2 regions of the Nocardioides pyridinolyticus genome follow, and region 2 is predicted to be linked to the other one. Evidence: predicted binding sites of a transcription regulator. Region 2 holds the regulator's gene; the other holds the start of a gene.

Region 1 (15,805 bases), on a different contig from region 2:
CCGTCCCAGGGGTCGCCGAGTCGGGTCAGGCGGCCTGGGTGCGGATCTCACCGTTGAGCCGCGGCGAGCCGTCCCTTCAGGAGCGGGATGGCGGGGTGCGGACCCCCGCCGAGCGCCGCCAGGCAGACCTCGACGACCTCGGTGTCGTACGGCGCCAGCTCGCTGTAGCGGACCACGGCGTCGGGCTGCGGGTCGGCGAGCAGGGCCTCGCGGACCGCGACGGCGACGTACTCGGCGAGCTCGTTGAGCGCCGGCGAGTTCGTGCCGGGCATCAGGTCCCCGCCGTAGGCCTCGACGGCCGCGCCGACCCGACCGGTGCGCAGCAGCGACAGCACGAGGTCGACGTCGGTCGCGACCGGCATCGGCAGCCGGTAGGGACGCGAGGAGAGCTGGCCGCCGAGCGCCGATCGCAGATGGGAGACCTCGGCCTTGAGCGTGGACAGCGTGACCGCCTGGTCGCCGTAGACCAGCGCGTGGAGGTGCTCGAGCGAGAGACCCTCGGGGTGCATCGCCAGCAGCGCGAGCACCTCGGTCTGGCGGCGGTTGAGCAGCAGCCGCTGCCCGTCGAGCCAGGTCTCGGCGGTGCCGAGCAGCCGCATGACCAGGCCGGGCTCGCTGCGCTCGTCGAGCACGGACGCGGTCGGGTGGTGGTGCGAGACCGGCATCGCGGACTCGATCAGCCGCGCCATCACGCGCGCGGTCGCGAGCCCGATCGGGTGGGTGCGGTTCCAGGTGGTCGAGAGGTCGATGACGCCGAGCTTGGCGCCGCTGACCGGGTCGTGCACCGGAGCGGCCCAGCAGACCCAGTTGTGCACGATCGAGGCGTAGTGCTCGGCGCTGAAGACCATCGCGGGGGCGCCGAGGCGGTTGGCGAGGTCGAGCGCGTTGGTGCCGACGGACTCGTCGTCCCAGCGCCCACCGGGCACGAAGTTCACGGTCTCGGCCCTGCGGCGCATGATCCGGCCGCCGTACGTCCAGAGGATGCGGGTCTCCGCGTCGGTCACCGCGACGACGAGGTCGCCGTCCTCGGCGGTGCGGCGGAGCTCGGCCTCGACCCGCTCGACGGCGGTCTGGAGCGGGGAGTCCCGCCAGAACGCCTCGGTGTCGGACTCGTCGTCGAGCGGCGCCTGCGCGACGTCGGTGGAGATGGCGGCCCCGGAGCGGTTCCAGCTGCTCAGGATCTCGGGGCGCACGAGCTCTTCGGCGTCGTCGCCGTACTCGACGAACGCGCTCCAGGCGCGGAAGGCGTCAGTGCGCCGGGTCTGCAGCTCACTGCGGGCCATGCCCGGGACGGTAGCACTCCGTGAGACCCGTCACACCCTGAGATGACGCCGGAGGAACTGCACGGTCAGGCGGATCGAGTCCTCCCATCGCGCGTAGAACGTGTGGTCCTCGCCGGGGTAGGTCACCAGCCGGCTGTCGACGCCCGCCGCGCGCATGAGCCGCTGGGTGCTGCGCGACCACGGCGGCGGGCAGGTGGCGTCGACCGCGCCGTGCAGGGCGAGCACCGGCTCGGTGATCCGGTCGAAGTGCGTCCGGGGTGACAGACCGCGGTAGAACGCCGGGCTCTGCTGCGGGGTGCCGAAGCGCCGGAAGAGGTCCTGGGCGCCGGCCGGACGCTCGGGGATGGTCCAGCGTCGGAGGTTGTCGAGGTAGCGCGAGCTCACGCTGGCGTAGATCACCGCGGCGTCCACGAGGCCGGGCGCCGCGACGAGCGCGTTCATCGTGACGCCGCCGCCCATCGACCGGCCGACCATCGCGGTGCGGTCCTCGTCGACGTACCGGAGCTTCTCGAGGGCGAGCACGGCGTTGATCGCGTCCTGCGCATAGGCCAGCCGCAGCTCGCGCTCGAGGTCGGTCGCGGGGTCGCCGGCGGCGTGGCCGCGGTAGTCGGTGTGCAGCACGACGAACCCGGCCCGCGCCAGCCAGTCCTGCTCGCGCGCCATGCCCTGGCCGGTGACGTAGGAGGCCGGCTCGATGTAGCCGTGGTTGAGCACGACCGCCGAGAACGGGCCCTTCCCGCGCGGCCGGAGGAGCACGCCGGAGACGAGCGTGCCGTTGCTGCGGTAGGTCACCTGCATCCGGGTGTAGGCGTCGGTGCGGACCTCCCTGCGCAGGACACGGAGGTCGCGGCCGTCGAAGTCGACCCGCATCAGGTTGGCCAGCGAGGGGGTGTCGGTGCGCGGTGGCAGGATCTCGGACTGCTCGGTGGGGGTGGGGGGCTGGGTGGGGCCCGAGGAGGGCGCCGTCGGGGTCGGGTCCGAGGAGGGCGCCGCCGCGGTCGGGCCCGGATCCGCGGCGGGATCGGTGTCGGAGGAGCAGCCGGTCACGAGCATCGAGACACCCAGAACGGTCCCGATCAGGGCCCGCCAGGGGCGGTTGGGGGTGTCTCGACGGTCTCGGCGCAGCCGAGTCACGCCAGGTCCCGGTGGATCCGTCCGTCCAGGCTGGCCAGCCGCTCGCCGGAGCCGCCCCAGCGCCCCGCGACGATCTCGGCGGCGATGCTGATCGCGGTCTCCTCCGGGGTCCGGGCGCCGAGGTCGAGCCCGATCGGGCTGGAGAGCTGCGCGATCTCCTTCTCGTCCACGCCGGCCTCGCGCAGCCGCGCGAGCCGGTCCTCGTGGGTGCGGCGCGAGCCCATCGCCCCGACGTACGCCACCTCGGGCAGCCGGAGCGCCACCTCCAGGAGGGGTACGTCGAACTTCGGGTCGTGCGTGAGCACGGTGATCACCGTGCGGCCGTCGATCCGCCCGGCCTCCGCCTCGGCGGAGAGGTACCGGTGCGGCCAGTCGACGACGACCTCGTCGGCGTGGGGGAACCGGCTGTTCGTCGCGAACACCGGCCGGGCGTCGCAGACGGTCACGTGGTAGCCGAGGAAGCTGCCGACCTTCGCGACCGCGGCCGCGAAGTCGATGGCGCCGAAGACCAGCATCCGCGGCTTCGGCGCGAACGCCCAGACGAACACCCGCATGCCCTCGCCGCGGCGCTCGCCGTCGGGGCCGTAGGTGAGCGTGGCGTTCGAGCCGTGCGCCAGCAGGCCCAGCGCGTCGTCGTGGACGGCGTCGTCGGCGCGCGCCGAGCCGAGCGAGCCGGCGGCGGGCTCGTCGGGGCGCACGATCAGGCGCCGGCCCAGCCAGGCCGGGTCGGGGTGCTCGACCACGGTCGCCAGCGCGACCGGGCGGCCGGCCTCGATGTCCGCGGCGACCTCGCCGAGCTCGGGGAAGGTCTCGCGGTTCACCTTCTCGACGTACACGTCGAGGATGCCGCCGCAGGTCAGCCCGACCGCGAAGGCGTCGTCGTCGGAGACGCCGTAGCGCTCCAGCACCGGCGTGCCGGACTGCACGACGGACTCTCCGAGGTCGTAGACCGCGCCCTCGACGCAACCGCCCGACACCGACCCCACGGCCGTGCCGTCGGGGCCGACCAGCATCGAGGCGCCGGGCGGGCGCGGGGCGGAGCGGAAGGTCGCGACCACGGTGCCGACACCGACGGTCTCGCCGGCCCGCCACCAGCTCAGCAGCTCGGGCAGCACGTCACGCACGGGAGACCACCTCCGTCAGCTCGGCGAACGTCGCGAGCGAGTGCCCGGCGACGAAATCGTCGCAGTACGGCAGCGCGACCACCACCCCCTGCTGGACCGGCTCGTAGCCGGTCTTGCCACGGTGCGGGTTGACCCACACGACCCGGTGGGCGAGGCGCTGGAGCCGCTCCATCTGCTCGCCGAGCAGCGCCGGGTCGCCGCGCTCCCAGCCGTCGCTGAACACGACCACGACCGCCCCCCGCGCCATGCCGCGCTGGCCCCAGCGGTCGAGGAAGAAGCGCAGCGTCTCCCCGAGGCGGGTGCCGCCCGACCAGTCCGGCACGGTCTCGCCGGCGGCCACGATCGCCCGCTCGGGCTCGCGCAGCCGCATGGCGCGGGTGATGTGGGTGACCCGGGTGCCGACCGTGAACGTCTCGACCGTCGGGGTGACCTGGGTGAACCGGTGCGCGAGGCGCAGCAGCGCGTCGGCGTACCCGCTCATCGAGCCGGACACGTCGACCAGCAGCACCACCCGACGTGGCCGGCGGCCACGGCGGCGCCAGGCGATGTCGGCGGGCTCCCCCATCCGGCGCAGCGAGTCGCGCAGCGTGCGGGAGGCGTCGACCTGGCCGCGATGCCAGCGCTGGTGGCGGGCGGTACGCCGCAGCGGCGGTCGCGGGCGCAGGGTGGCGAACATGCCGGCGAGCCGGTGCTTCTCGGCGTTCGACAGCGCGGCGACGTCGCGGTGCCGCAGCACCTCGGTGTCGCTCGCGCGGGCGTGGACGAGCTCCTCGTCGGCTTCGTCCGCCTCGCCGGCGCCCTCGGCGTCAGGCAGCCCGGAGTAGCTGGGCGCGACCGGCGGCTGCGCGGGCCGCGGGCGGGGCAGGCCGTCGGGGGAGCCGAAGTAGGCGTGGAAGACCTGGTCGTAGCGCTCGAGGTCGTCGGGGCCGGCGCAGAGCGTGGCCCGGCCGGCGAGGTAGGTCGCCCGCTGGTCGTCCATGCCGAGGACCGCCGTCGCCGCGAGGTAGCCCTGCGTGCGGTCGTGGGTGACGGGGACGCCGGCCGAGCGCAGCGCCCGGGTGAAGCCGAGGAGCACCTCGTCGGGCTGGCGGATGATGGCTCCGGTCATGGCCGCAGCATCTGGTCCAGGGCGTGGCGGACGCGGTCGGAGTCCTCGCGGTACTTCACGAGCGCTCCGAGCGTCGCCGACGCCGCGGCGAGGTCGAGGTCGGCGGTGCCGAGGTACTGCAGCGCACGCGCCCAGTCGAGGGTCTCCGCGACGCCGGGCGGCTTCTGGAGGTCGTCCCGGCCGCGCAGGCCCTGCACGAGCTCGACGACCTGGCGGCGCAGCTGCTCGGACACCTCGGGTGCCCGGCTGCGCAGGATCTCGACCTCGCGCTCGAGACCGGGGTGGTCGATCCAGTGGTAGAGGCAGCGCCGCTTGAGCGCGTCGTGCAGCTCACGGGTGCGGTTGGAGGTCAGCACGACGATCGGCGGGGTGCTGGCACGCACGGTGCCGAGCTCGGGGATCGACACCTGGTAGGTCGACAGCACCTCGAGCAGGAACGCCTCGAACTCGTCGTCGGCCCGGTCGACCTCGTCGACCAGCAGCACCGCGGGGCTCTGCTGGAGCGCCTGGAGCACGGGACGCGCGAGCAGGAAGCGGGCGTCGTACAGGCTCTTCTCGGCCTCCTCCACGTCGGCGCCGCCCGCGGCCTCCAGGGCGCGGAGGTGGAGGATCTGGCGGGGGAAGTCCCAGTCGTAGAGCGCCTGGGTGGCGTCGATGCCCTCGTAGCACTGGAGCCGGATCAGCGGCAGGTCGAGCGTCTCGGCGATCGCCTCCGCGAGCGCGGTCTTGCCCGTGCCGGGCTCACCCTCGAGCAGCAGGGGGCGCTGCATCCGCAGCGCCAGGAACGTCACCGTGGCGAGCGCGTCGTCGGCGAGGTAGCCGGTCCCGCCGAGGCGAGCGGCCACGGCTGCGGGGGACTCGAGGGTCATGTGTCAAGGCTACGTCCCCGCCCGTTGGTCCGGGGTTGGCCCACCGCGACAGACTGGACCAGTGAGCGCTGTCGACGCCCGCCTGGAGCAGGCGATCCGCGACCTGCTGACCCGGCGCCGGCCCGGTGCGACGATCTGCCCGTCCGACGCCGCCCGGGCCGTCGAGCCCGACGACTGGCGGCCGCTGATGGACGCCGCCCGCGCGGCCGCGCAGCGGCTCGTGGACGCCGACGAGGTCGAGGTGACCCAGGGCGGCGAGGTCGTGGACCTCGCCTCGGCGAAGGGGCCGGTGCGGATCAGGCGTCGCTGAGGGAGTCGCCGCGCCGGTCGACGTCCCGCCCGGTGGCCAGGTCGCCGCACTCGACCAGCTCGACGTCGTGCGTGGCGAGGTAGCCGCGGGCCCCGCGGTCGCCCGCGGACTCCCCTGCGACACCGGCCCAGTGGTCCCGGCCGAGCAGGACCGGGTGGCCGGGCTCCCCGCCGTACGCCGCCCGGCGGAGCGTGCCGGCGCTCGCTCCCGCGCGCAGGACCCGGGCGACGACCGCCGCGGAGACGTCGGGGAGGTCGACCAGGCTGACGAGGGCGGCGTCGGCGTCCGTGCCCGCGAGCGCCCTCAGCCCGGCCCGCAGCGACGCGGACATGCCGTCGGCCCAGTCGGCCGCGACGACCGCGGTCGCGCCGGTCCCCTCGAGCAGCGGCAGCGCCTCCTCGGCCCGGGCGCCGAGCACGACGGTCACCTGGGCGCACCCGCCCTCGGCGAGCGTGCGGACGGTGCCGACCAGCCAGCCGTCCACCAGCGCCTTCGGGCGTCCCATCCGGCGGCCCGCGCCTGCGGCGAGCACGAGGCCGTCGACGGTCACTCGAAGCCCTGGGCGTACAGCGCCGCGAGGTCCTCCGACCACGGCGCGCTGAACCCGCACACCGTGACGACGCCGTCGGTCGCGGACACCAGGTAGCGGCCGCCCTCCTCGAAGTCGACCGCGCCGACGAGCTCCTGCATCGCGGCCTCGGGCGCCTGCACCCGGACCAGGTCGGTGGGGTCGCCGGCGTACCACTTGCTGACGGCGAGGGTGACGACGCCGTCGGCGACCGTGGTGACGGTGCCGTCGACCGCGACCTCCTGCCGGGAGAGCAGCTCGGCGTTCGGGACCATGCACCTGGCGGCGTACGCCTCGGGGCCGGGCGCGGTGAGCTCGGTGACGGTCTGGTGGTCGGCGGCGGGCGGGGGCGCGGGCTGGTCCTCGCCGTGGGCGAGGACCGCGAAGAGGCCGACGCCCGCGATGATCAGCACCGCCGCGGCCGCCACCAGCCAGGTGAGCGGGCTGCGGTCGCGCGTGCCGGTCTCGCGGTTCTCGGTGGTGAGCTCGGTGCTCATGACGTCCTCCAGGAGTCGGGCCACCCGGTGGGGGTCGGCCGGCGGGAGGGAGGAGGCAGGGTCGGCGGCCCGCAGGCGGTCGTGCAGCTCGTCGGTCATGACCTTCTCCCCTCTCTCGACTCCTCATGTCCGGCAACGGCCCTACTCTTGCGCAGCCGGTCGGACAACTTCCTCTTCGCGCGGGTGAGCCGCGTGCTCGCGGCGTTCGGCGAGATGGCGAGGACGACCGCGATCTCGGCCGGCGTCAGCTGCTCCCACGCCCACAGGCGGAGCAGCTCGGAATCCTCGGGGCGCAGCGCCGCGAGGGCCTCCTCGAGCGCGGGGTCGTCGGGCGGCTCCACGTCCGGCGGCTGGGCCATGATCCGGGCCGCGACCCGCTCCTGCCGCCGCGCGGAGCGCTCGGCGTTGCGCAGGCAGTTGCGCGCCACGGCGTACACCCACGGCAGCGGCTCGTCCGGCAGCTCGGTCGCCCGGCGCCAGCAGATCAGCAGGGTCTCGGCCAGGACGTCCTCGGCGGTCTCGGGGTCGGTCCGGCGCGCGAGGAATCGGCGCACCGGCTCGATCAGGGTCGGCGCGACCCGCTCGAAGCGGTCCCGTCGGCTCTCGTCCACGCTGAACACGGTGTCACAAGTGGCCAATCGGGCCCGGTTCTATGCCGGTTCTATCCAGGGCGCACCGCGATCGCCTCGACCTCGACGAGCTGGTCGGGGTAGCCCAGCAGGGCGACGCCGAGCAGAGTGCTCGGTGCGTCGTGGTCACCGAAGGCCGCGCGCACCACCTGCCAGGCGGTCACCAGGTCGCCCCGATCCGTGCCGGCGACGTACACCGTGCTCTTGGCGACGTCGGCCAGGGTGCACCCCGCAGCCTCCAGCGCGACGACGAGGTTGTCCATCACGCGCTGCGCCTGGGCGGCGTAGTCGCCCTTCGCCACGACCTCCCCGGCGTCGTCGAGCGGACACGCCCCGGCGGTGAACACCAGGCTCCCCTGCTCGGCCAGGGCGGCGTACGCGTACGGCACGTCGTCGGACAGGGCTCCGGCTCGGATCAGCTCGACTGGCACGGGCCTGATCCTGCCTGCCCGGGGGTGGCCGTGCCGACCGGTTTTCCCGGGGGTAGTCCCTGACGGTCGAGGGGTCCATACGGCGTGTCGACCCCTCGAACGTCAGGGACTACCCCGATCGGGACGGGTCGGGACGACGAACGGCCCCCGTCCCGGAAGACGAGGGCCGCTCGCGTGAAACAGCTCGGGCTGGACTCAGAAGTCCATGCCGCCCATGCCGCCGGACGGGTCGCCCATGGGGGCGGCCTTCTCCGGCTTGTCGGCCACGACGGCCTCGGTGGTGAGGAAGAGCGCCGCGATCGAGGCGGCGTTCTGCAGCGCACTGCGGGTCACCTTGGCGGGGTCGATGATGCCGGCGGCGATCATGTCGACGTACTCGCCGGTGGCCGCGTTGAGGCCGTGACCGGCCTCCAGGTTGCGCACCTTCTCCGACACGACGCCGCCCTCGAGACCGGCGTTGATCGCGATCTGCTTCAGCGGGGCCTCGGCCGCGATGCGCACGATGTTCGCGCCGGTGGCCTCGTCACCCGTGAGGTCGATCTTGTCGAACGCCGTCGCCGACGCCTGCACCAGGGCGACGCCACCGCCGGCGACGATGCCCTCCTCGACGGCCGCCTTCGCGTTGCGAACGGCGTCCTCGATGCGGTGCTTGCGCTCCTTGAGCTCGACCTCGGTGGCCGCGCCGACCTTGATGACGGCCACGCCGCCGGCCAGCTTGGCGAGGCGCTCCTGGAGCTTCTCGCGGTCGTAGTCGGAGTCCGACTTCTCGATCTCGGCACGGATCTGGTTCACGCGGCCGGCGATCTGGTCCGCGTCGCCCGCACCCTCGACGATGGTGGTCTCGTCCTTGGTGATGACGACCTTGCGGGCCTGGCCGAGCAGCTCGATGCCGGTGGTCTCGAGCTTGAGGCCCACCTCCTCGGAGATGACCTGGCCGCCGGTCAGGATCGCGATGTCCTGCAGCATGGCCTTGCGGCGGTCACCGAAGCCCGGGGCCTTGACGGCGACGGACTTGAAGGTGCCACGGATCTTGTTCACGACCAGCGTGGACAGGGCCTCGCCGTCGACGTCCTCGGCGAGGATCAGCAGCGGCTTGCCGGACTGCATGACCTTCTCGAGCAGCGGCAGCAGGTCCTTGACGTTCGAGACCTTCTGGTTCGCGATGAGGATGTACGGGTCCTCGAGGACCGTCTCCATGCGCTCCGGGTCGGTGACGAAGTACGCCGAGATGTAGCCCTTGTCGAAGCGCATGCCCTCGGTGAGCTCGAGGTCGAGCCCGAAGGTGTTCGACTCCTCGACGGTGATGACACCTTCCTTGCCGACCTTGTCCATCGCCTCGGCGATGATCTCGCCGACGGTGGTGTCGGCGGCGGAGATCGAGGCCGTGGCCGCGATCTGCTCCTTGGTCTCGATGTCGATCGCCATGCTGGAGAGCTGCTCCGACACGGCCTCGACGGCCGCCTCGATGCCGCGCTTCAGGCCCATCGGGTTCGCGCCGGCCGCGACGTTGCGCAGGCCCTCGCGGACCATGGCCTGGGCGAGGACCGTGGCCGTCGTGGTGCCGTCACCAGCGACGTCGTCGGTCTTCTTGGCGACCTCCTTGACGAGCTCGGCACCGATCTTCTCGTACGGGTCCTCGAGCTCGATCTCCTTGGCGATGGAGACACCATCGTTGGTAATCGTGGGGGCGCCCCACTTCTTCTCGAGCACGACGTTGCGGCCCTTGGGGCCGAGGGTGACCTTGACGGCGTCGGCGAGCGTGTTCATGCCACGCTCGAGGCCGCGCCGGGCCTCCTCGTTGAAAGCAATCAGCTTGGGCATAACTCCTGCGATTCCTCACGCTTAGAGTTCGTGGAACCGGCTCGGTGGGTTGCCCGCGACGGACGGCCCTGCTGACCCGGCGAACCCTTTCTCGCCGGCGCGAAGGACCTCAACTGGCACCGATCCGGATTGTCACTCTCCCGAGGAGAGTGCCAGCGTCATGTTTAGCACTCGACCATGGCGAGTGCAAGAAGAAGGGCGATCCGCCCGCGCTCACCAGGTCTTCGGGTACGCCCGCGCGGCGACCGCCTCGGCGAACGGCAGCGCGTTGAGCGGCAGCACGTCGAGGTAGAGGCCGGGCTCGGTGAGCTCGACCTCGCTCACCACCAGGCGGTCCTGGTAGCGCATCATGTCGACCCGGCCGTAGACGATCTCCTCGCCCAGCAGGTCCACGACGGCGGCGATGGCCTGGGCCGCCAGGGTGGCCGCCTGCTCGCCGAGCTCGACCGAGCGCGAGGTGCCGCCGTACTGGTCGTGCACGCGGATGTCGTTGACGCTCGGGTGCTTGACGACCTGGCTGACCGGGCGGCCACCGATGACGAAGACGGAGATCTCGCCCTCGGTGTGGATCGACTCCAGCAGCGGCTGGACCACCCACGGGCCCTCGTGGCCCTCCTGCGGCAGCCAGACCCGGCCGTCGCTGACGACCTCGAGCCCCCGGCCACCGGCGCCCACGCGCGGCTTCACGACGGCCAGGCCGAAGTCGTCGGCGGCCGCGCGCACCTCGAAGATCGTGTCGGCCGCGACCGTGGGGACGACCGGCAGGCCGGTGTCCTGGAGCTCGATGAGGTAGCGCTTGTCGGTGTTCCAGCGGAACACCGAGGCGCCGTTGAGCAGGGTCGGCCCGACGCCGGACGCCCACCCGAGGAACTCACCCAGTCGGCCGTCGTAGTCCCAGGCCGACCGGACCGCCACGACCTCGGCCGTGCCCCAGTCGACCGCCAGGTCGTCCCAGACCACCCACCGGCTCGCCAGACCGTGCGCGGCCAGGGCCGCGTCGAGCGCGCCGTGACCCGGCTCGCCGTCGGGCCACTCGCGACTGGTCGCGAGCAGGACGAGCGGCACCTGTGCCTCGCCACGCTGCTCCATGCCCAAATGCTAAGGCGTGCTTCAGCTGCTGTCGCGCACGACCAGACGGGTGGTCAACATCCGGCCGGGATGGTCGGTGTCCGGATCGGCCATCGTCTCGAGCAGCAGGGCCACCATCTCGCGCCCCATCTCCTCCGGGGACTGGTGCACGGTGGTCAGCGGCGGATGGGCGGAACGCGCGATCGGCGCGTCCTCGAAGCCGACGACCGCGACGTCGTCCGGCACCCGGCGACCGGCCTCGCGGAGCGCCTGGAGCGCACCCACGGCCATCAGGTCGTTGGCGCAGAACACTGCGTCGAGCGCGGGCTCGCGCCCGAGCAGCGCCCGCATCGCCGACTCACCGCTCTCCTGGCCGAAGTCGCCGTGCTCGACGAGCCGCTCGTCGACGGTCCGGTCCGCGGCGGCCAGCGCGGCGGCGTACCCCTGGAGACGCGAGCTGCCGGCGACCATGTCGGAGGGGCCGGCGATGGTGGCGATGCGCTGCCGGCCACGCTCGAGGAGGTGGGCGACCGCGAGGCCGGCGCCCTGCACGTTGTCGACGTCGACGAACCCGCTCGCGACGTCGACGCCGGCGCGGCCCCCGACCACCACGGGGAGGCCGTGCGAGCGGATCCGCTCGGGCAGCTGGTCGTCGTCGTGCAGCGAGAGGAGCAGCACGCCGTCGACGTGCTGCCGCGTGAGGTAGTCGTCGAGGGCGCCGCGCCGCCGGGAGGCCTGGGCGAAGATCAGCACGAGCTGGCGGTCGACCTCGGCGAGCGCGGCGCCGATGCCGCGGATGACGCCGGCGAAGAACGGCTCGCCGAACACCCGCTCCTCGGACTCGGCGATCACCAGCGCGACCGTGTCGGTGCGCCGCTTCACCAGAGCGCGGGCGGCTGGGTTGGGTACGTAGCCGAGCTCGGCGACGGCGTCCTCGACGGCCTGCCGGGAGCGCGCGGAGACCCTCGCGCCGCCGTTGATGACGCGCGAGGCGGTGCCCCGCCCGACCCCGGCGCGAGCGGCGACCTGCTCGAGGGTCGGCCGGCTGGGCGGGGGTCTCATGGCGTCAGTATGCCGACGCGCGGCGCGAGCAGGGGGCGTCAGCAGCCGCCGGCGACCGCCGGGATGACCGAGACCTGGGTGCCGTCGGGGGTGGGCGTCGCCAGGTTGTCGAGGAACCGCACGTCGTCGTTCCCGACGTAGACGTTGACGAACCGGCGCAGCTCGCCCGACTCGTCGAGGATCCGGCCCTTGATGCCGCTGTAGTTGCCGTCGAGGTCGTCGAGGACCTCGGCCAGCGTCGCGCCCGCGGCGCTGACCTCGGACTCGCCGCCGGTGTAGGTGCGGAGGATGGTGGGGATCCGGACGGAGACGGACATCAGTTCCCTTTCGACAGGTCAGGCGAGGCCGGTGGCGGCGAAGGCGGCGTACGTCGGCGCGATGGTCGCGGCCGGTGCGACCGAGCCCGAGACCGCGTCGAGCGTCTTCAGGCCGTGGCCGGTGTTGATGATGACGGTCTCGAGGGAGGTGTCGAGCTGGCCGGTCTCGACGAGCTTCCTCAGCACCGCGACGGTCGTGCCGCCGGCGGTCTCGGTGAAGATGCCCTCGGTGCGGGCCAGCAGCACGATGCCCTCGCGGACCTGGTCGTCGGTGACGTCCTCGACGGCGCCACCGGTCTCCCGGCAGATGTCGAGCACGTAGATGCCGTCGGCGGGGTTGCCGATGGCCAGGCTCTTGGCGATGGTGTCCGGCTTGACCGGGCGGATCGCGTCCACCCCGGCCTTGTAGGCGACCGACACCGGCGAGCAGCCCTCGGCCTGCGCACCGAACACCCGGTACGGCTTGTCCTCGACCAGGCCGAGCTTGATCAGCTCCTGGAAGGCCTTGTGGACCTTGGTCAGCTGGGAGCCGCTCGCGACCGGGATCACGATCTGGTCCGGCAGCCGCCAGCCGAGCTGCTCGGCGATCTCGTAGCCGAGCGTCTTGGAGCCCTCGGCGTAGAACGGGCGGACGTTGACGTTCACGAACGCCCAGCCGTCCTCCTCGCCCGCGATCTCGGAGGCGAGCTTGTTGACGTCGTCGTAGTTGCCCTCGACGGCGACCAGCGAGTCGGTGAAGACCGCGCTGTTGACCTGCTTGGGCTGCTCGAGGTTGCTCGGGATGAACACCACGGTCTTGATGCCGGCGCGGGCGCCAGCGGCGGCGACGGCGTTCGCGAGATTGCCGGTCGACGGGCAGGCGAACACCTTGGCACCGAGCTCGCGGGCCGCGCTCAGGGCGCAGGCGACGACGCGGTCCTTGAAGGAGTTGGTGGGGTTGGTGGAGTCGTCCTTGACCCACAGGCTCGCGATGCCGAGCTCGGCGGCGAGGTTGTCGGCGCGGAGCAGGCGGGTGAAGCCCGGCTCGGTGTTGGGGCTCGACTCGATGTCGGACGGCACCGGCAGGAGCGCCTTGTAGCGCCAGATGTTGGCCGGGCCGGCCTCGATCTGCTCGCGGGTGACGGTGCCGAAGTCGTAGGCGATCTCCAGCGGGCCGAAGCACTCCGGACACGCGTAGTGCGGCCCGAGCTCGACCAGGTGGCCGCACTCGCGACACGACAGGTTGGTGGCATTGCCGAAGGCGCCCTCACGCAGGGTCGCGCCAGACGTGGTGCTGTGCTCGATGACAGGTGCGCTCACGGAGTCCTCCTCATCTTTCCGGCGCGACCTTCGCGGCGGACGGATTTGGCACCGAGCCCGCACTGGTGTGTGCGGCGGTTGCCGGGACTTCTCAGGGCCGTTCCCTCAGTCCCTCTGGATGAGCAGGTGCAACAGTACGCGGGCCGTCTCAGCATGCGCACATCGGTTCCGCATGCTGGACGGCCCGCGTCTCGAAATCCGTCGCGTCGGCGTACCCACGGACGATCCGGTCGCTCCCGAGCGCGGTCGACGACAGTTTCGTCCGTGGGTACGCCACCGTCACGCCGCCACAGTCACAGCCTCCGGCTGGGCGAGCGCTCCGCGGACGACGTCGAGGACGTCGGACACGACGCGCACCGTGACGTTCTCGAGGACGTCGGCCGGGACGTCGTCGAGGTCCGGCTCGTTGCGCTGGGGCACGAACACCTCGGTCAGGCCGGCCCGCTGCGCGGCGAGCAGCTTCTGCTTGAGCCCGCCGATCGGCAGCACCCGGCCGTTGAGCGTGACCTCACCGGTCATGCCCACCTCCGAGCGCACCGGCCGGCCGGTCGCGAGCGAGGTCAGCGCGGTCACCATCGTGATGCCGGCCGACGGCCCGTCCTTGGGTACGGCGCCCGCCGGCACGTGCAGGTGCACGGCCCGGTCGAGGACGGCCGGGTCCACGCCGAGCGCCGCCGCGTGCGAGCGGACGAAGGACAGCGCGATCTGGGCGGACTCCTTCATCACGTCGCCGAGCTGGCCGGTCACGGTCAGCCCCGCGGGCCCGGCGGACACCGACGCCTCGATGAACAGCACGTCGCCGCCGAGGCCGGTGACCGCCAGGCCGGTCGCGACACCCGGGACCGCCGTGCGCTCGGCCGACTCCGGGGTGAACCGCGGCCGCCCGATCAGGTCCTTGAGGTCCGCGACGTCCACGTCGACCCGGTCGGCACCCGTCGCGAGACGGGTCGCGGCCTTGCGCAGCACCTTGGCCAGCAGCCGCTCCATCTGGCGGACGCCGGCCTCGCGGGTGTAGTTGGCCGCCAGCTCACGCAGCGCCGCGTCGGTGACCGTCACCTCGTCGGCGGTCAGCGCGGCCCGCTCCAGCTGCCGGGGCAGCAGGAAGTCGCGGGCGATGGCGACCTTCTCGTCCTCGGGGTAGCCGTCGAGCGTGACCAGCTCCATCCGGTCCAGCAGCGCCGACGGGATCTGCTCGACGACGTTGGCGGTCGCGATGAACACGACGTCGGACAGGTCCAGGTCGAGCTCGAGGTAGTGGTCGCGGAACGTGTGGTTCTGCGCCGGGTCGAGCACCTCCAGCAGCGTGCGGCCGGGTCGCCCCGGTAGTCGGCGCCGACCTTGTCGACCTCGTCGAGCAGCACGACCGGGTTCATCGAGCCGGCCTCCTTCACGGCCCGGACGATGCGGCCGGGCAGCGCGCCGACGTACGTCCGGCGGTGACCGCGGATCTCGGCCTCGTCACGCACGCCACCGAGGGCGACGCGGACGAACTTCCGGCCGAGGGCGCGGGCGACGGACTCGCCGAGCGACGTCTTGCCGACGCCCGGAGGGCCGGCCATCAGGATCACCGCACCGGAGCCCCGGCCGCCGATCACCTGCAGGTTGCGCTCGGCGCGGCGCGCGCGGACGGCGAGGTACTCGACGATCCGCTCCTTGACCTCGTCGAGGCCGTGGTGGTCGGCGTCGAGCACGGCGCGGGCCGCGGCGATGTCGGTCGAGTCCTCGGTCGTGACGCTCCACGGCAGCTCGAGGACGGTGTCGAGCCACGTGCGGATCCACGCCGCCTCGGGGTTCTGCTCGCTGGAGCGCTCGAGCTTGTCGACCTCCTTGAGCGCGGCGGTGCGCACGTGCTCGGGCAGGTCGGCGGCCTCGACGCGGGAGCGGTAGTCCTCCGCGCCCTCGGGCTCGCCCTCGCCGAGCTCCTTGCGGATCGCGGCGAGCTGCTGGCGCAGCAGGTACTCGCGCTGCTGCTTCTCCATGCCCTCGCGCACGTCCTCGCCGATCTTGTCGGTGAGCTCGGCCTCCGCGACGTAGTCGCGGGTCCAGGCGATGAGCTTCTCCAGGCGCGACTCGACGTCGGGGTCCTCGAGTAGCTCGCGCTTGCGGTCGGTGGAGAGGTACGGCGCGTAGCCGGCCGCGTCCGCGATCGCGGACGGGTCGCTCATCTGGTGCACGGTGTCGATGACCTGCCAGGCCTCGCGGCGCTGGAGCACCGCGACGACGAGCCGCTTGTACTCCTCCGCGAGCTCGCGGGCGTGGTCGGTGACGTGGTCGCCGACAGGGTT
Region 2 (15,805 bases):
ACTGGGACCACGACGACGACACGCCGCCGATGTGGTTCGCCGGCCAGCACCTCCCCGAGGACGCCCGCCGGATGGGCCTCTCCCACCACGTGCCCGACGGCGCGATCCTCGACTTCGCCGGCCGGCTCGACCCCGACAAGCCGTGGCACCGGCTCACCGCGTGGGCGATGCTGCTGGTCTTCGGGCTGCCGGTGGTGCTGGTCGCGATGCGGGTCGCCCAGCTGTTCTGAGCGCTACCGCTCGTCGTCGAAGGCGACCGTGAGCGTACCCAGGCACATCTCGTCGGTGCTGCCCTCGGCCCACAGGACGTAGCGGTCCGGCTGGCCCTCGAACGCCGGCAGCACGTCGCGCAGCCACTGCACGTGCTTGCAGGTGACCCGGACGGTGTCGCCGGGGTCGAGGTGGAGCGGCTCCTTCAGCGGCTTGGAGCCCTGGTCGTCGAAGTCCCAGACCGGGATGTCGAGGACCCGCCTCTCCTCCGGCGTACCGGGGTTGACGTCGATCCTGATCTGCCGCCCCAGCAGATGCATGTGGCCGGCGACGCCGAGGATCGTCATGCCCCGGTTCACGACCCGGTTGCAGACGGCGGTGGACGTCGGCTCGATCGGGGTGTCGCACAGCAGGTGCAGCAGGTTGTGGGTGTTCTGCCCGGCACCGAAGCGGGCGCGCACGTCGGCCTCGGCCGCCGCGCGGGTGCACAGCGGGCCGTCGTCGTGGTCGGGGCGGCAGGGCATCTCGACCGGCGCCGGGAGCTGGTAGGTGTGCAGCGGGGTCAGGTCCTCGCTGCCCCTCATCCAGCGCAGCTGGGCGCTGGAGACGTCCGGGGACGCACCCTTCAGCAGGTTGTAGTGGACCTGCATCACGATCCGGGAGCCGGCGTCGAGCCGGACGCCGTAGCCGTCGGTCGTCATCGTCTCGTCGCCACCGGGCGCCCACGCGGCGAGCCACGGGGCGTCGTCGACCTCGGCGAAGTCGCTCCTCAGCCCGGTGCCGCCGAAGCAGGTCCAGCCCTGCCCGGGCGTGTCCGCGTCGGTCTGCTCGGCCTCCGCGATCTGGTCGGGGTCGAGCCGGAACAGGATGACGTGGTGCACGACCGACAGGTTGCCGGGCAGCACGTTGCTGCCGGTCAGCCAGACGTCCTCGTCGAGGCCGGGGTCGAGCAGGAAGCAGCGGTAGTCGTCGGTGCCGGTCCCGTTCGGCGCCGCGGGCGTATAGGGCTCGGGCATGCCGAGCGTCATCCGCCTCTCGCCGTCGCGCAGCGGCCGCAGCTTGCCCTGCGGCACGTCCGCGAGCTGGTCGGCCACCACCTCGGGCGGCGCGGCCGGCGACAGCAGGTCGGTGGGGGCGCCGGTGCGCCGGTCCTGACCCTCCTGCACGCAGGCCGTGAGGACGAGGAGGAGCACCGCGACCAGTCCGGGAGCGAGCCGGCGGCTCATCCCGGTCTCCCTCATCCGGGCGGCCAGGTGAAGGAACGCCCGGCCAGCAGGTGCAGGTGGGTGTGGAAGACCGTCTGCCCGGCGTCGGCGCCGGTGTTGAACACGAGCCGGTAGTCGTCGTACCCCTCGGCGGTCGCGACCGCGGCGGCGGTGCTCACGAGCTCGGCGGAGGCAGCCGGGTCGCCGGCGGCGAGCTCGGCGGCGTTCGCGAAGTGCCGCGTCGGGACCACGAGGACGTGGAGGGGCGCTTGGGGATTCAGGTCGCGGAACGCGACGGTCCGCTCGGTCGTGTGCACGATCTCGCCGGGGATCTCCCCCGCGACGAGCTTGCAGAAGATGCAGTCCTCCACGCCCCCAGTAAACCCGATGGCCCCGCCGCGCGTGGAAGTAGCGTGACCGTGATGACCGAACGAGCTGCCTGGACGGCGGACGAGGCGCTGGAGCAGCTGTACGCCGCTCACTGGCGCCAGCTCGTCCGGCTCTCCGTGCTGCTCGTGCGCGACCAGGGCACGGCCGAGGAGGTCGTCCAGGACGCGTTCGTCGCCGTCCACGGTCGATGGTCGCGGCTGCGCGACCCGGACAAGGCGCTCGCCTACCTGCGTCAGGCGGTCGTGAACCGCTCCCGCTCGGCGCTCCGGCACCGCGCGGTCGTGGCGCGGCACGCCGCGACCGTCCGACCGCTGGACGCAGCCGATCCGACCCCCGACTCCGACCGCCGCGCCGCCGTCCTGCAGGCGATGCGTGCCCTCCCCGACCGGCAGCGCGAGGTGCTCGCGCTGCGCTACTACCTCGACCTGTCCGAGGCCGACATCGCCGACACGCTCGGAATCAGCCGCGGCGCCGTGAAGAGCCACGCCTCGCGGGGCGCGGCCGCCCTCCGTGAGCTCCTCCAGGAGGACCAGTGAACACTCCCTTCCCCGACCTGGGCGATCTCCTCCACGACGCGGTCGACGAGCTCGAGCCCAACGACCGGCTCGCCGCGATCCGCGAGCAGGTGGCGTCGGCGCCCGCGCACGCCGCCCGCCCCTGGTGGTACGCCGCCGGCGGCGTCGTTCTCGCGACGGCCGCGGCCGTGACCGCGTTCGCGGTGATCGGCGACGGCGACGACGGCGCTGACCACGACCACGTGGCCACCTCGCCCGGGACGTTCCTGGTGCCGGCCTACTTCCTCGGCGACAGCCCGCGCGGCGAGCGGCTGTTCCGCGAGTTCGACGAGGCCCCCGGAGACGACGCGCTCCAGGCGGCGCTGGACCGCATCGAGCGGCCCGCCACCGACCCGGACTACCGGACGCCGTGGACCACCTCGTCGTTCGGCGACGTGATGCTCATGGACGGCGTCATCCACGTCGAGGTCGGCGACCCGGAGAACGCCGTGCTCGACGACGAGCTGGCCGTCCAGCAGGTCGTGTACACCCTCCAGGGCGCGGCCCAGGAGCGGCTGCCGGTGCGGATCGGCGACACGACGTACGAGGCGCAGCCGCAGAACGATGTGCTCAACCTGGTGAGCATCAGCGATCCGGCGGAGGGTGCCGCCTACGAGGACGGCGTCTTCACGGCTCGTGGGCGCGCCAACGTGCACGAGGGCACCGTGGGGTGGGAGGTGCGCGACGCGTCCGGGCAGACGGTGCGCGAGGGGTTCACGACCGCCCTCGGGACCGGCGACCGGCTCTACCTGTGGGAGGCGGAGGTCGACGTCTCCGGCCTCGCGTCGGGGTCCTACGAGTTCGTCGCGTCCTCCACCGACCCGTCCGGGGGCGCCGAGCAGGCGCTCCTCGACTACGACACGCGCACGATCATCGTCAGATAGCACCGACTCGCCGGAAGGATGAACCCATGCACACCCGGACCCGAATCGCCGTCCTGCTCGCGACGGCCGCGCTCGCGCTGGCCGGCTGCGGGGACGACCCCTCCGCCGACGACCAGCAGCCCGCCAGCAACAGCAACCGCCACCAGAACGGCACGGGCGGCACGGGCGGCGACGAGCCGTCCGACGACGACGCGCCGATGGCCGACCAGGTCACCGTGCCCGTGTACTTCACCGGCGAGACGCCGCAGGGCACGAAGCTCTACCGCGAGTTCCGCCGCGTCGACGCCGCGGACCCGCTCGGCGCCGCGCTGACCCTGGCCGCGTCCGGCGACGCGCTCGACCCGGACTACGGCACGGCCCTGCCCGCCGGCACGTTCACCACGTCGGGCAGCGCCGAGATCCCGCTGCCCGACGACTCGTGGACCGGCATCCCGGGCGGCATGTCCGAGAGCGCCTCGATCCAGGCGATCCAGCAGCTCGTCTACACCGCGCAGGGCGTGCTCCAGTCCCGCGACCCGATCACGTTCACCGACTCCTCGGGCGCGGCCACCCAGATCTTCAACATCGCCTCGGAGGACGGCTTCACGGCCGCCGACCCGATCAGAACGCTCGCGCTCGTCAACGTCACCGCACCCGAGCAGGGCGCCACCGTGGGCGACACGTTCACGGCCAGCGGGGTGTCGAGCTCCTTCGAGGCCACCACGCCCTGGCAGCTCCGGGACTCCTCCGGCGCCGTCGTGCTCGACGGGTTCTCGACCGCCGAGGGCTGGATGGACAAGCTCTACCCGTGGCAGACCGAGGTCGACGTCTCCTCGCTCGAGCCCGGTGAGTACACCTTCGTCGCATCGACCGACGACCCGTCCGACGGCGAGGGCGCCGGTCCCACGGAGGACTCCAAGACCATCGTCGTCGGCTGAGCGAGCGCGTCGGCGCGCCGCTGCCGACCTAGGTCCAGCGGGGCGTGCGCGCCAGCAGCGCCGACACGGCCGCGAGCCCGGCGGTCGAGGTGCGCAGCACCTCGGTGCCGAGTCGCACCGACACCGCACCGGCGGCGACGAACGCGGCCACCTCGTCGTCGGTGAGGCCGCCCTCGGGCCCGACCACGACGACGATCCGGCCGGCCGGTGGCACCTCGACGGCGGCCAGCGAGCCGGTCGCCTCCTCGTGCAGGACCACGGCCAGGTCGGCACCCGCGACCAGCGCCTCCACCTCGGCGGTGGAGACCATCTCGTCGACCTCGGGGAACCACGACCGGCGGGCCTGCTTGGCGGCCTCACGGGCCGTGGACCGCCAACGGGCCAGGGACTTCGCGGCCCGCTCGCCCTTCCAGACCGCGACGCTGCGCGCCGCGGCCCACGGCACGATCCGGGCGGCACCGACCTCGGTCAGCACCTCGACGGCCAGCTCGCCGCGGTCGCCCTTCGGGATCGCCTGGACCACGACGACCTCCGGCGTCGGAGCCGCGGTCGTGACGACCTCCTCGGCGACCACCGCGAAGACCCGCTTGCCGGTCGAGGAGACCACGCCGCGCACCGACACGCCGGCGCCGTCGGTCAGCACGACCTGCTCGCCCACGCGCAGCCGGCGTACCGCCACCGCGTGGTGGGCCTCGTCGCCCTCGACCGTGACCTCGTCACCGGTCGCGACCCCGTCGAGGGCCGGCACGAGGTGGACGGGCAGGGACATCAGTGCGGGTTGAACGCGTCGCGGAGCCGGCCGAACACGGACTTCGAGCCGGGGCGGACCTGCCCCGAGGGCGCCTCCTCGCCGCGGATCGTGGCGAGCTCGCGCAGCAGCTCCTCCTGGCGCGCGTCGAGCCGCGTCGGCGTCTCGACCACGACCGTGACGACCAGGTCGCCGCGACCGCCACGCAGGCCGGGGACGCCGCGCCCCTTGAGCACCTGCTCCGAGCCCGACTGCGTGCCGGGGCGCACCTCGAGCTCGAAGCTGCCCTCCGGCGCCGTCTCGCTCGGCTCGTCGTCGACGACGTCGGCCTCGAGGGTCGGCAGGGTCAGCGTGGTGCCCAGCGCGGCCGCGGCCATCGGCAGCGTGACCGTGCAGTGCAGGTCGTTGCCGTGGCGGGTGAAGGTCGGGTGCGGGGCGACGTGCATCTCGACGTACAGGTCACCGGCCGGCCCGCCGCCGGGACCGACCTCGCCCTCGCCGGTCAGCTGGACGCGGGTGCCGTTGTCGACGCCGGCGGGGATCTTCACGGTCAGCGTGCGGCGCGAGCGGACCCGGCCGTCGCCCGAGCACTCGCGGCAGGGCTCCGGGATGATCGTGCCGAAGCCGCGGCAGGCCGCGCACGGGCGCAGCGTGCGGATCTCGCCGAGGAACGAGCGCTGGACGTGGGCCACCTCGCCCGCGCCGCGGCAGGTCTCGCACGGCACCGGATGCGTGCCCGGCGCGGCGCCCTCGCCGTGGCAGGTGCTGCACAGCACGGCGGTGTCCACCTTGAGCTCGCGGGTCACGCCGAACGCCGCCTCGGCCAGCGTGACCTCGAGTCGGATCAGCGCGTCCTGGCCGCGGCGCTCGCGCGGTCGCGGGCCCCGCCCGCCGCCGCCGGCCGCACCGCCGCCGAAGAAGGCGTCCATGATGTCGGTGAACGAGAAGCCGGCGCCCTGGCCGAAGCCGGCACCGCCCATGCCGCCGAACGGGTCACCGCCGCGGTCGTACGCCGCCCGCTTGTTCGGGTCGGAGAGCACCTCGTAGGCCAGCGAGACCTCCTTGAACCTCTCCTGGGCCTCGGGGTCGGGGTTGACGTCCGGGTGATACTGCCGCGCGAGCCGCCGGTAGGCCTTCTTGATCGCGTCGCCGTCCGCGTCGCGGTCGACACCGAGCAGCTCGTACAGGTCCTGGCTCAACTGGGTTTCCTTGGTTGTTCGGGGATCGATCGTGGTGTGCGGGAAGGGGGCTCAGGCCTCGTCGAGGATCCGCGAGACGTAGCGCGCCACCGCGCGCACCGCGGCCATCGAGCCCGGGTAGTCCATGCGGGTCGGCCCGACGATGCCGAGCCGGGCGAACGCCTCGTCGCCGGGGCCGTAGCCCGCGGCCACGACGCTGGTCGCGGCGAGCTCCTGGTAGGGGCCCTCGTGGCCGATCCGCACCGTCAGCACCTCGCCGGCGTGCGCCTCGCCGAGCAGCTTGAGCAGCACGACGTGCTCCTCCAGCGCCTCGAGCAGGGGGCGTACGGCGGAGTCGAAGTGGTCGCCGTACCGGGCGAGGTTCGCCGCCCCTCCGACGGCGATCCGCTCGTCGGAGCGGTGGTCGGACATCGCCTCGGTGAGGGCGTCGACGACGGCGGCGAGCACCGCGTCGGACCCCTCGGCCTCGGCCGGGAGCAGGTCGCGCAGCCGGGTGACCGCCTCGGCGATCACCTCGCCGACGACGGCTCGCAGGACGCGCGTGCGGAGCTCGCCGAGCGCCTCCTCGTCCAGCGCGACGGGGAGCTCGACCAGGCGCTGCTCGACCCGGCCGGTGCTGAGGATCAGCACCACGAGCAGCCGGCTCGGCGCGAGCGCGACCAGCTCGACGTGGCGCACCGTCGAGCGCGACAGCGTCGGGTACTGCACGACCGCGACCTGGCGGGTCAGCTGCGAGAGCAGCCGCACCGAGCGGTTCACGACGTCGTCGAGGTCGACGGCCCCGTCGAGGATCGTGGCGATCGCGCGCTTCTCGGCCGCGCTCATCGGCTTGACGGTCGTGAGGCGGTCGACGAAGAGCCGGTAGCCCTTGTCGGTCGGCACCCGGCCGGCGCTGGTGTGGGGCTGGGTGATGTAGCCCTCGTCCTCGAGCGCCGCCATGTCGTTGCGGACCGTGGCCGGGGAGACCCCCAGGCCGTGCCGCTCGACGAGGGCCTTGGAGCCGACGGGCTCCTCGGTGGTCACGTAGTCCTCGACGATCGCGCGGAGGACGGCGAGCCGGCGCTCCTCCTGCATGCCCGTCCTCCTCTGCGTCTCACCCGGATGTTGGCACTCGAATGTCGGGAGTGCCAAGGGTACTAGCCCCACGCGGCGACCACCTCCCGGCACGACCGTTGACGCCGAGACGAATCCGGATAAGGTTAGGCTTGCCTAACTAGTCACAGGAGGTCCCATGCTCGCCGCCGTCGCCCGGAGCATCCTGGCCTGCCCCTCCGAGGTCAGCCTCGTCATCGACGGCGAGCAGCTCGTCGAGGACGACACCGGTCTCACCGACCGCCGCGGTACGCCGACGTTCCTGTGCCGTCCGGGCTCCCCCGTCGCGCGCGCCGCCGAGGCGCGCCGCAGCGCGCTCCTCACCCTGACCAGCGGACTCGGCCCCCGTGGCGGGGCTGAGCGCGCCGACATGCTCACGCTCGCCGGCCGGCTCGAACGGGTGGCCGTCGAGGACTGCGACTGCTGCCAGGACGTACGCCACGTGGTCTCGCTCGACCTGAACTTCGTGCTGCTCGAGCGGGCGTCGCGCCAGCACCGGGTGCCGCTGCTGGAGTTCCGCAGCCTCGAGCACGACCTCAACCGCGGTCACCTCCAGCGCTCCACGGAGCACGCCAACGACTGCCACCAGGAGGAGCTGCGCCAGGCCGTCTCCACCGGCACGCGGACCCGGCCGGCCGAGCTGCTCGGGGTTCGGCTGGTCGACCTCACTCCGGCGAGCGTCGAGGTGCAGTGGGTGGACGTCCAGGGCGCCCACTGGCACGTGATCGAGTTCCCGCGGGTCGCCGGCAGCCTCGAGGAGCTCGGCGACCTGCTGCGGCACTGCCTGCATGCCGGGATCTGCTGAGGCTCTCTACGCTGGGCCGGTGGCATTCACCGAGGTCGCCGACCGGGTCTGGGTCGCGCGCTACGAGTGGTTCGACGTCAACGTCTCGCTGATCGGCGGCGCCGACGGCGTGCTCGTGGTCGACACGCACGGGTCCGCGCGGGCCGCCGGCGAGGTGGTCGAGGACGTGCGCCGGCTCGGCGCCGGACCGGTGACCGGGATCGTCAACACCCACTGGCACTTCGACCACACCTTCGGCAACGGCATCTTCCGCGCGGCGTACGGCGAGATCCCGATCGTCGCCCACGAGACCGCCGCGACCGAGCTGGCCGACGGCGCGGACCGGATCAAGGAGCGGTACGCCGCCGAGCCGGCCGACCCGCACACGGCCGACGTGGTCACGACCGACGTCGTCGGCCCGGACCGCACCTTCTCCAGCGCGCTCGTGCTCGACGCCGGCGACCGGATGGTCGAGCTGGTGCACCCGGGGCGCGGACACACCGGCGGCGACCTGGTGGTCCGGGTGCCCGACGCGGACGTGCTGCTCGCCGGCGACCTGGTCGAGGAGTCGGCGACGCCGTGGTTCGGCGAGGACTCGTGGCCGATGGACTGGCCGCTCACGCTCGACGTGGTGCTCGGGCTGACGACGCCCGCGTCCGTGGTGGTGCCGGGTCACGGCGCACCGGTGGACCGGGAGTTCGTGGAGCAGCAGCGCAACGAGATCGGGATCATCGCCGAGACCATCCGTGACCTGGCCGGCCGCGGCGTGCCGCTCGACCAGGCCCTCGACGCCGCCGACTGGCCGTGGCCGCGGGAGCGGCTGGGCGAGGCGGTCCCCCGCGGCTACGAGCAGCTGCCGCGGAGCCAGCGGCGGTTGCCGCTGATCTGAGCGGGGTACGTCCCCGCCATGAGCGAGAACACCGACGAGCCGGCCACCGGGATCAGCGACGAGGCCCTCCCCGAGGACCTCCGGCCCACCGAGGACAACCCGCTGGCCCAGCCGCTGGACGAGGACGAGGCCAAGTCGCCCGAGGAGCTCGACATGCAGGGCGGCAAGACGCCCGACGAGCGTGACGACGAGCGTGACGAGGACGACAGCGCCGACTGACGGCGTGCCCTCCCGGGCGCCGTCGGTGGTCGCGCCTACCGTCGTGGGATGACCTCCCGCGACCGCTACGGCACCGACGTCCTCTCGACCGACTGGCGCGCCCCGAAGCGCGGCCGCGCCGTCGAGGCACCGGCCGAGATCGGCGCCGTCGTCGAGGAGGTCACCACCGACTGGTGCGGCGAGATCGTCGCGGTCGATCGCGACCTGCACACCGTCACGCTCGAGGACCGGCGCAACCGGCGCCGCACCTTCACGCTCGGCCCCGGGTTCCTGCTCGACGGCCGGCCCGTCATCCTCACCGCGCCGGTGCGGGCGACGGCGCCCGCGAGGCCGACCCGCACCGCGTCCGGCTCGGTCGCCGTCCACGACGCGAAGGCGCGCGTCGCCCGCGCCAGCCGGATCTTCGTCGAGGGCCGCCACGACGCCGAGCTCGTCGAGAAGGTGTGGGGCGACGACCTGCGCATCGAGGGCGTCGTGGTCGAGTACCTCGGCGGCGTCGACGACCTCGCCGACCACCTGCGCGACTTCCGTCCGGGGCCCGACCGCAAGGTCGGCGTACTCGTCGACCACCTGGTCAAGGGCTCGAAGGAGAGCCGGATCGCCCAGGGCATCGCCGCGTCCCCGGTCGGTCAGCACGTGCTGATCGTCGGCCACCCGTTCATCGACATCTGGGCCGCGGTGAAGCCCGAGCGCCTCGGGCTCGAGCGCTGGCCGGACGTGCCCCGCTCGATCGAGTGGAAGAAGGGCGTCTGCCAGCAGCTCGGCTGGCCCCACCGCGACCAGGCCGACACCGCCCGGGCGTGGCAGCACATCCTCGGCAGGGTCTCCAGCTACCACGACCTCGACCCTGCCCTGCTGGGCCGGGTCGAGGAGCTGATCGACTTCGTGACCAGCTAGCCGAGGGCCTAGCTGGCGCGCAGCGGACGTCCCTGGGCGTCCGTGCTGTCGGTCGCGAGGATGATGATGCCGTCGATGAACGGCCACAGCGCGCCGATGCCGCAGGTGAGGATCGTGACGACGAGCTGCCACACGCCGGTCTTCGTGTCGCCGATGTAGAAGCGGCCGATGCCGAGCGGGATGAGGATCTGCAGCAGGCCCGCGACGAGCTTGCTCTTGTCGGAGTACGGGAGCCCGGTCACCGGGTGCACGCCGTAGGGCGCGGCGGGGTTGTACCCGTAGCCGGCCTGCGGGTACTGCGGCGGGATCGGCTGGCCGTACGGCGGCGGGGCGGCCTCCTGGTAGGGCGGCGGCGGCGCGGACTGGCCACCGGACTGGCCACCGGACTGGTCACCGGACTGGCCGTCGGGCTGGCCGTCGGGCTGGCCGGGCTGCTGCTGGTTCGGGTCGAGGGGTTCCTCGGGGCCTTGGGTCATGGCGCTCACCCTAGGCCCGTCGGGTGTCCTACGGCAGCAGGTCGCGGACGATGGCGTCGGCCAGCAGCCGGCCGGTCCGCGTCGGCACCAGCCGGCCGCCCGCCGGGGCGAGGAGGCCGCGTTCGACCAGACCGGGCACGGCGGCCAGCCCCTCGGCGTCGAGGGCGTCGGTCGGCAGCCCCTCGCGCAGCCGCAGCTCCAGCAGGACCTGCTCCACGCGGCGGCTCTCGTCGTCGAGGACCTCCCGGGCGTGGGCCGGGCTCCGGCCGGCAGCGAGCCGCTCGGCGTACGCCGCCGGGTGCTTGACGTTCCACCACCGCACGCCGCCGACGTGGCTGTGCGCGCCGGGGCCGACGCCCCACCAGTCGCCGCCGGTCCAGTAGCGGAGGTTGTGGCGGCAGCGACTGGCCTCGTCCTTGGCCCAGTTGGAGACCTCGTACCACTCCAGACCGGCGGCGCCGAGCCGGTCGTCGACGAGGACGTACTTGTCGGCGAGGTCGTCCTCGTCGGGCATCGGCAGCTCGCCGCGCCGGACCCGCCGGGCCAGCGCGGTCCCCTCCTCGACGATGAGGGAGTACGCCGACACGTGGTCGGGGGCGCACGCGAGCGCCGCGTCGACGGTGGTCTCCCAGTCGGCGAGCGACTCCCCCGGCGTGCCGTAGATGAGGTCGAGGCTGATGCTTCCGCCCCCGGCCCGGTCGAAGCCGGCGGCCCGCGCCCACTCGACCACCGCCGGCACCCGGCGCGGGTCGTGGGTGCGGTCGAGCACCGCGAGGACGTGCGGCACGGCCGACTGCATGCCGAAGCTGATCCGGTTGAACCCCTGCGCCCGCAGCGACTCCAGCGCCGCGAGGTCGACGCTGTCGGGGTTCGACTCGGTCGTCACCTCAGCGTCCGGCGCGAGCCCGAACTCGTCGTCGATCGCCCGCAGGATGCCGCCGAGGTCGGAGGGGCTCAGCAGGGTCGGGGTGCCGCCGCCCAGGAACACCGTGCTGACCGGGACGTCCGCGTCACCGAGCACCCGGCGCGCCCGGCGTACCTCGTCGATCGCGGTCTCGGCGTACGTCGCCCGGCTCGCCCCCGGCCCGAGCTCGTCGGCGGTGTAGGTGTTGAAGTCGCAGTAGCCGCAGCGCACCGTGCAGAACGGCACGTGCACGTAGAACCCGAACGGCCGCTCCCCCAGCCCGGCCAGCGCCGACTCCGGCAGCGACCCGTCCTCGGGCACTGCGTCACCGGTCGGGAGGGCGGAAGGCACTGACCCATCCTCCCACCCGTGCCCCGACGCCGAGTCAGACAGGGATCGCGAGGGAGATCGTGTAGCCGTCGTCGACCGAGCCGGTGACCTTCGCGAGCTGGAGGGAGTGACCGTCGGCGAAGACCATGTCGGAGTCCAGGCCGACGCGGGACAGGTTGTCGACGGAGGCCTCGTAGCCCTCGGTGGCGTACACCTCGGCGCAGACGTCCTCGGGGAGGGCGAGCTGGGAGGTGCGCAGCTTGTTCGTGTACGACGTGGCGGAGTCGAGCGACTCGTAGACCTCGAAGTGCATGTGCGGCCAGCGGCCGTCGTAGCAGGCCGGGAAGACCGAGGTGAACTCCACGCGGCCCTCGGCGTCGGTCTCCTGGACGCCGCGCAGGTAGTTCTCGTCGGCGATCTCCTCGTCGTACATCGAGTAGCGGCCCTCGCGGTCGCAGTGCCACAGGTAGACCGCGGCGCCGGACAGCGCGGTGACGTCGTCGCCGTCGAGGTCGTAGACCTTCAGCCTGATCGTGACCGGGACGCCGTCGGCGACACCGGTGGCGTCGCCGAACGACGTCGTCAGGTCGCTGCGTACGACGCCGGACTCGGTGAGCACGTTGACGCCGTTCGAGCCGTCGCCCGGGTAGGGGCCCGCGGTCTCCTCCGGGATCTCGCCGGCCGCCACCTCGACCGAGGAGTCGCCGCCCATCGGGGCACCGCCGTCACCGGACGGCGGCCGGGTCCGGGAGGAGACCGTCGCGGTGTCGTCGGTGGCGCAGGCCACCGCGACGGTCGCGATGCCGGCGGCGCCGAAGAGGCCCAGCAGGCCGCGCCGGCCGAGGATCTTCGGGAGGTCGTGGGACAGGCCGAGGTCGTGCTCGTCGCGTTCTTCCATGCCCGCAAGGAGACCCGACCCGGCTGTGCGCTCCCTGTGTGCTCCCTGGGCGATGTCGGTGCAGCGTCAGTGGAAGTCTCGTGAGCGGTGCCGCGCGCGCAGCGCCTGGCCGGCCTCGGGGTGCACGGTCTCGATCGCGGAGAGCCGATCGGCGACCAGGTTGGTGACGCCGTCCTCGCGCTCCAGGATCCCGCGCACCACCATGCCGGCCGCGCTGTTGGCGACGTGGCGATGGCGCCGCCACACCCCGACCGTGCAGACCACGTTGAGCATCCCGGTCTCGTCCTCGAGGTTGAGGAAGGTGACGCCGCCGGCGGTGCCCGGGCGCTGCCGGTGCGTGACCAGCCCGGCGACGTGCACGCGGCGGTTGGGCTCGCACGTGTTGCAGTCCGCGACCGACCTGATGCCCGCCGCCGTGAGCTGGCCGCGCAGGTGCTCGAACGGGTGCCCGGCCGGGGTGATGCCGGTGGCCCACATGTCGGCCATGGTGATCTCGACGTCGTCCATGTCCGGCAGCGTCGGCGCCGGCCCGGCGACCCGGATGCCCTCGAGGTGCTCGTCGGTCTCGGTCCAGCCGGCGTTCCACAGCGCCTGCCGCCGCGAGAGCGTTCCAGAGGGGAACACAGCGTCGAAGGCGCCCGCGGTGGCCAGTGCCTCCAGCTGCCGCGCGTCGAGCCCGGCCCGCCGGGACAGGTCGGCCTGGTCGGCGAACGGCCGCTCCTCCCGTGCCGCGACGATCCGCTGCGCCACCCCGGTGCTGATGCCGCGCACGGAGTCCAGGCCGAGCCGGACGGCGTACGCCGTGTCGCGCCGGTGCTCCGGCGTCGGGTCGGGCGTGCCGGGCACCCACTCCGTGCGCTCACCGTCGCGGAGGCACGCGTCCAGCCCCGTCGGGCCGGGCGAGCCGATGAGCTCGAGGTCGGCGGTCGCGCGCGAGTGCAGGAGGTCGGGGCGCAGCACCTCGACGTCGTGGCGCCGCGCGTCGTGCACCAGCGACTGCGGCGAGTAGAAGCCCATCGGCTGCGCGCGCAGCAGCGCGGCGAGGAACGCGCCCGGGTAGTGCAGCTTGCACCATGAGCTCGCGTAGACGAGCTTGGCGAACGACAGCGCGTGGCTCTCGGCGAAGCCGAAGTTCGCGAACGACAGGATCTGCAGGTAGATCGCGTCCGCGCGCTCGCCGGCGAGGCCCTTGGCCGCCATGCCCGACATCAGCTTCTCCTTGACCGACTCGATCCGCTCGATGCCGCGCTTGGAGCCCATCGCCCGGCGCAGCAGGTCGGCCTCGTCGCGGTTGCAGTCGCCGAGGACGCGCGCCATGTCCATCAGCTGCTCCTGGAAGAGGGGTACGCCGCGGGTCCGCTCGAGCACCGGGATCAGCAGCGGGTGCGCGTACTCGACGGGGTCACGGCCGGTCGCCCGGCGTACGTAGGGATGGACCGCGCCGCCCTGGATCGGGCCGGGCCGGATCAGCGCGATCTCGATCGCGAGGTCGTAGAACTCGCGCGGCTGGAGCCGCGGCAGGGTGCCGATCTGGGCCCGGCTCTCGACCTGGAAGACGCCCACGGAGTCGGCGCGGCAGAGCATGTCGTAGACCGCGGACTCCTCCTTGGGCATCGAGGCGAGCGTCCACGACTCCCCGAGGTGCTCACGCACGATCGCCATCATGTGGTCGAGCGCGCTGAGCATGCCGAGCCCGAGCAGGTCGAACTTCACCAGCCCCATGAACTCGCAGGCGTCCTTGTCCCACTGGAGCACGGTGCGGTCGTCCATCCGCGCCCGCTCGATCGGCACCACCTCGCCGATCGGCCGCTCGGTGAGCACCATCCCGCCGGAGTGGATGCCGAGGTGGCGCGGGGCACCGAGGAGGTCATTGGCCAGTGCCACCACCGAGCCGGGGACGTCGTGGTCGCCACCCTCGCGCACGGCCACCTCGGTCCAGGAGGTGATCTGCTTGGACCAGGCGTCCTGCTGGCCGGGCGAGTGGCCGAGCGCCTTCGCGGCGTCGCGGACCGCCATCTTGGGCCGGTAGCCGACGACGTTCGCGACCTGGGCGGCGTTGTGCCGGCCGTATCTGCGGTAGACCCACTGGATCACCTCCTCGCGCCGGTCGGAGTCGAAGTCGACGTCGATGTCGGGCTCCTCCTCGCGATGCTGGGAGATGAACCGCTCGAACGGCAGCCGGTAGAAGACCGGGTCGATCGCGGTGATGCCGAGCGCGTAGCAGACCGCCGAGCTGGCCGCGGATCCCCTCCCCTGGCAGAGGATCCCGTTCTCGCGCGCGAACTCCACGATGTCGTGGACGATCACGAAGTAGCCGTCGAAGTCCTTCTCGGCGATGATCCGCAGCTCGTGCTCGACACGCTCGCGGGCCTCGCGGGCGTGCGGCTCGTGGGCGTACCGCTCGGCGAAGCCGCGCTCGGTGAGCTCGCGCAGCCAGCCCGACGGGGTCCACCCGTCCGGCACGAACTTCGGCAGCCGCGGCGACGCCTTCTGGAGGTCGAAGGCGATCGCGTCGGCGATCTCGACGCTGCGCTCCACCGCGCCCGGGTAGCGGGCGAAGCGCCGCGCCATCTCCTCCCCCGACCGCAGGCTGGCCATCCCGGACGCCGGCAGCCAGCCGTCCATCTCGGCCAGGCTGCGCCGCGCCCGGACGGCGGCCATCGCGCCGGCCACGCGGTGCTGCTCGGGCCGGGCGTAGTGGACGTTGTTGGTCGCGACGTAGGGCAGCCCGTGGTCGACGGCCAGCCGGGCCAGCCGGTCGTTGCGCGCCGAGTCGCCCGGGAAGCCGTGGTCGATCAGCTCGACCGCGACGTGCTCGTGCCCGAACAGCGCGGTCAGCCGGTCGAGCTCCTCGGCGGCGTACGACGGGCCTCCCCTAGGTCCAGCAGAGTCCAGCGCCTGGCGCACCATGCCCTTGCGGCAGCCGGTGAGCACCAGCCAGTGCCCGTCCCGAGGCCCACCCGCGCGCTCGGCGAGCTCGGCGAGGTCGTAGACCGGCTTGCCCTTCTCGTCGCCGCGCAGCTGGGCGTCGGTGATCGCGCCCGCGAGCCGGTGGTAGCCCTCGACGCCGCGCGCGAGCACGAGCAGGTGGTTGCCCTCGGGGTCGGCGACGCCGTTCTGGGGCTTGGTGAGCCCGAGGGAGAGCTCGGCGCCGTAGATCGTCTTCAGCCCGCCGTGCAGCTGCGCGGTCTCCGCGAACAGCGGAGCGC

What was found. Region 2 encodes HrcA, which represses chaperone genes, less so after heat shock. Its sites were predicted from a motif close to TTGGCACTCGNNNNNNNCGAGTGCCAA; they were not measured.
Region 1: the regulator HrcA is predicted to act here: its motif matches at 9,939-9,965, upstream of groL (chaperonin GroEL).

What each region holds. Positions count from the first base shown of each region.
Region 1 covers NZ_BAAIFY010000007.1:6,012-21,816, reverse strand. Annotated here, with positions in the region: gene ACYQ0U_RS08195 (transcriptional regulator) at 48-1,283, opposite strand; gene ACYQ0U_RS08190 (alpha/beta hydrolase family protein) at 1,314-2,336, opposite strand; gene ACYQ0U_RS08185 (XdhC family protein) at 2,414-3,541, opposite strand; gene ACYQ0U_RS08180 (vWA domain-containing protein) at 3,534-4,649, opposite strand; gene ACYQ0U_RS08175 (AAA family ATPase) at 4,646-5,518, opposite strand; gene ACYQ0U_RS08170 (DUF3253 domain-containing protein) at 5,580-5,828, shown strand; gene ACYQ0U_RS08165 (nucleotidyltransferase family protein) at 5,815-6,378, opposite strand; gene ACYQ0U_RS08160 (hypothetical protein) at 6,375-6,992, opposite strand; gene ACYQ0U_RS08155 (RNA polymerase sigma factor) at 6,989-7,504, opposite strand; gene ACYQ0U_RS08150 (RidA family protein) at 7,555-7,953, opposite strand; gene groL (chaperonin GroEL) at 8,149-9,774, opposite strand; gene ACYQ0U_RS08140 (ATP-grasp domain-containing protein) at 9,988-10,863, opposite strand; gene ACYQ0U_RS08135 (LacI family DNA-binding transcriptional regulator) at 10,885-11,904, opposite strand; gene ACYQ0U_RS08130 (MoaD/ThiS family protein) at 11,943-12,221, opposite strand; gene thrC (threonine synthase) at 12,240-13,520, opposite strand; SAM riboswitch class I at 13,528-13,645, opposite strand; gene ACYQ0U_RS08120 (S16 family serine protease) at 13,800-14,684, opposite strand; gene ACYQ0U_RS08115 (LON peptidase substrate-binding domain-containing protein) at 14,588-15,805, opposite strand, start outside.
Region 2 covers NZ_BAAIFY010000016.1:58,786-74,590, forward strand. Annotated here, with positions in the region: gene ACYQ0U_RS14720 (hypothetical protein) at 1-230, shown strand, start outside; gene ACYQ0U_RS14725 (hypothetical protein) at 234-1,436, opposite strand; gene ACYQ0U_RS14730 (histidine triad nucleotide-binding protein) at 1,448-1,786, opposite strand; gene ACYQ0U_RS14735 (SigE family RNA polymerase sigma factor) at 1,838-2,341, shown strand; gene ACYQ0U_RS14740 (Gmad2 immunoglobulin-like domain-containing protein) at 2,338-3,243, shown strand; gene ACYQ0U_RS14745 (Gmad2 immunoglobulin-like domain-containing protein) at 3,270-4,160, shown strand; gene ACYQ0U_RS14750 (16S rRNA (uracil(1498)-N(3))-methyltransferase) at 4,189-4,929, opposite strand; gene dnaJ (molecular chaperone DnaJ) at 4,929-6,107, opposite strand; gene hrcA (heat-inducible transcriptional repressor HrcA) at 6,159-7,181, opposite strand; gene ACYQ0U_RS14765 (hypothetical protein) at 7,339-8,004, shown strand; gene ACYQ0U_RS14770 (MBL fold metallo-hydrolase) at 8,024-8,872, shown strand; gene ACYQ0U_RS14775 (hypothetical protein) at 8,891-9,091, shown strand; gene ACYQ0U_RS14780 (DUF3097 domain-containing protein) at 9,140-9,988, shown strand; gene ACYQ0U_RS14785 (TM2 domain-containing protein) at 9,997-10,464, opposite strand; gene hemW (radical SAM family heme chaperone HemW) at 10,493-11,719, opposite strand; gene ACYQ0U_RS14795 (dioxygenase family protein) at 11,754-12,596, opposite strand; gene ACYQ0U_RS14800 (error-prone DNA polymerase) at 12,663-15,805, opposite strand, start outside.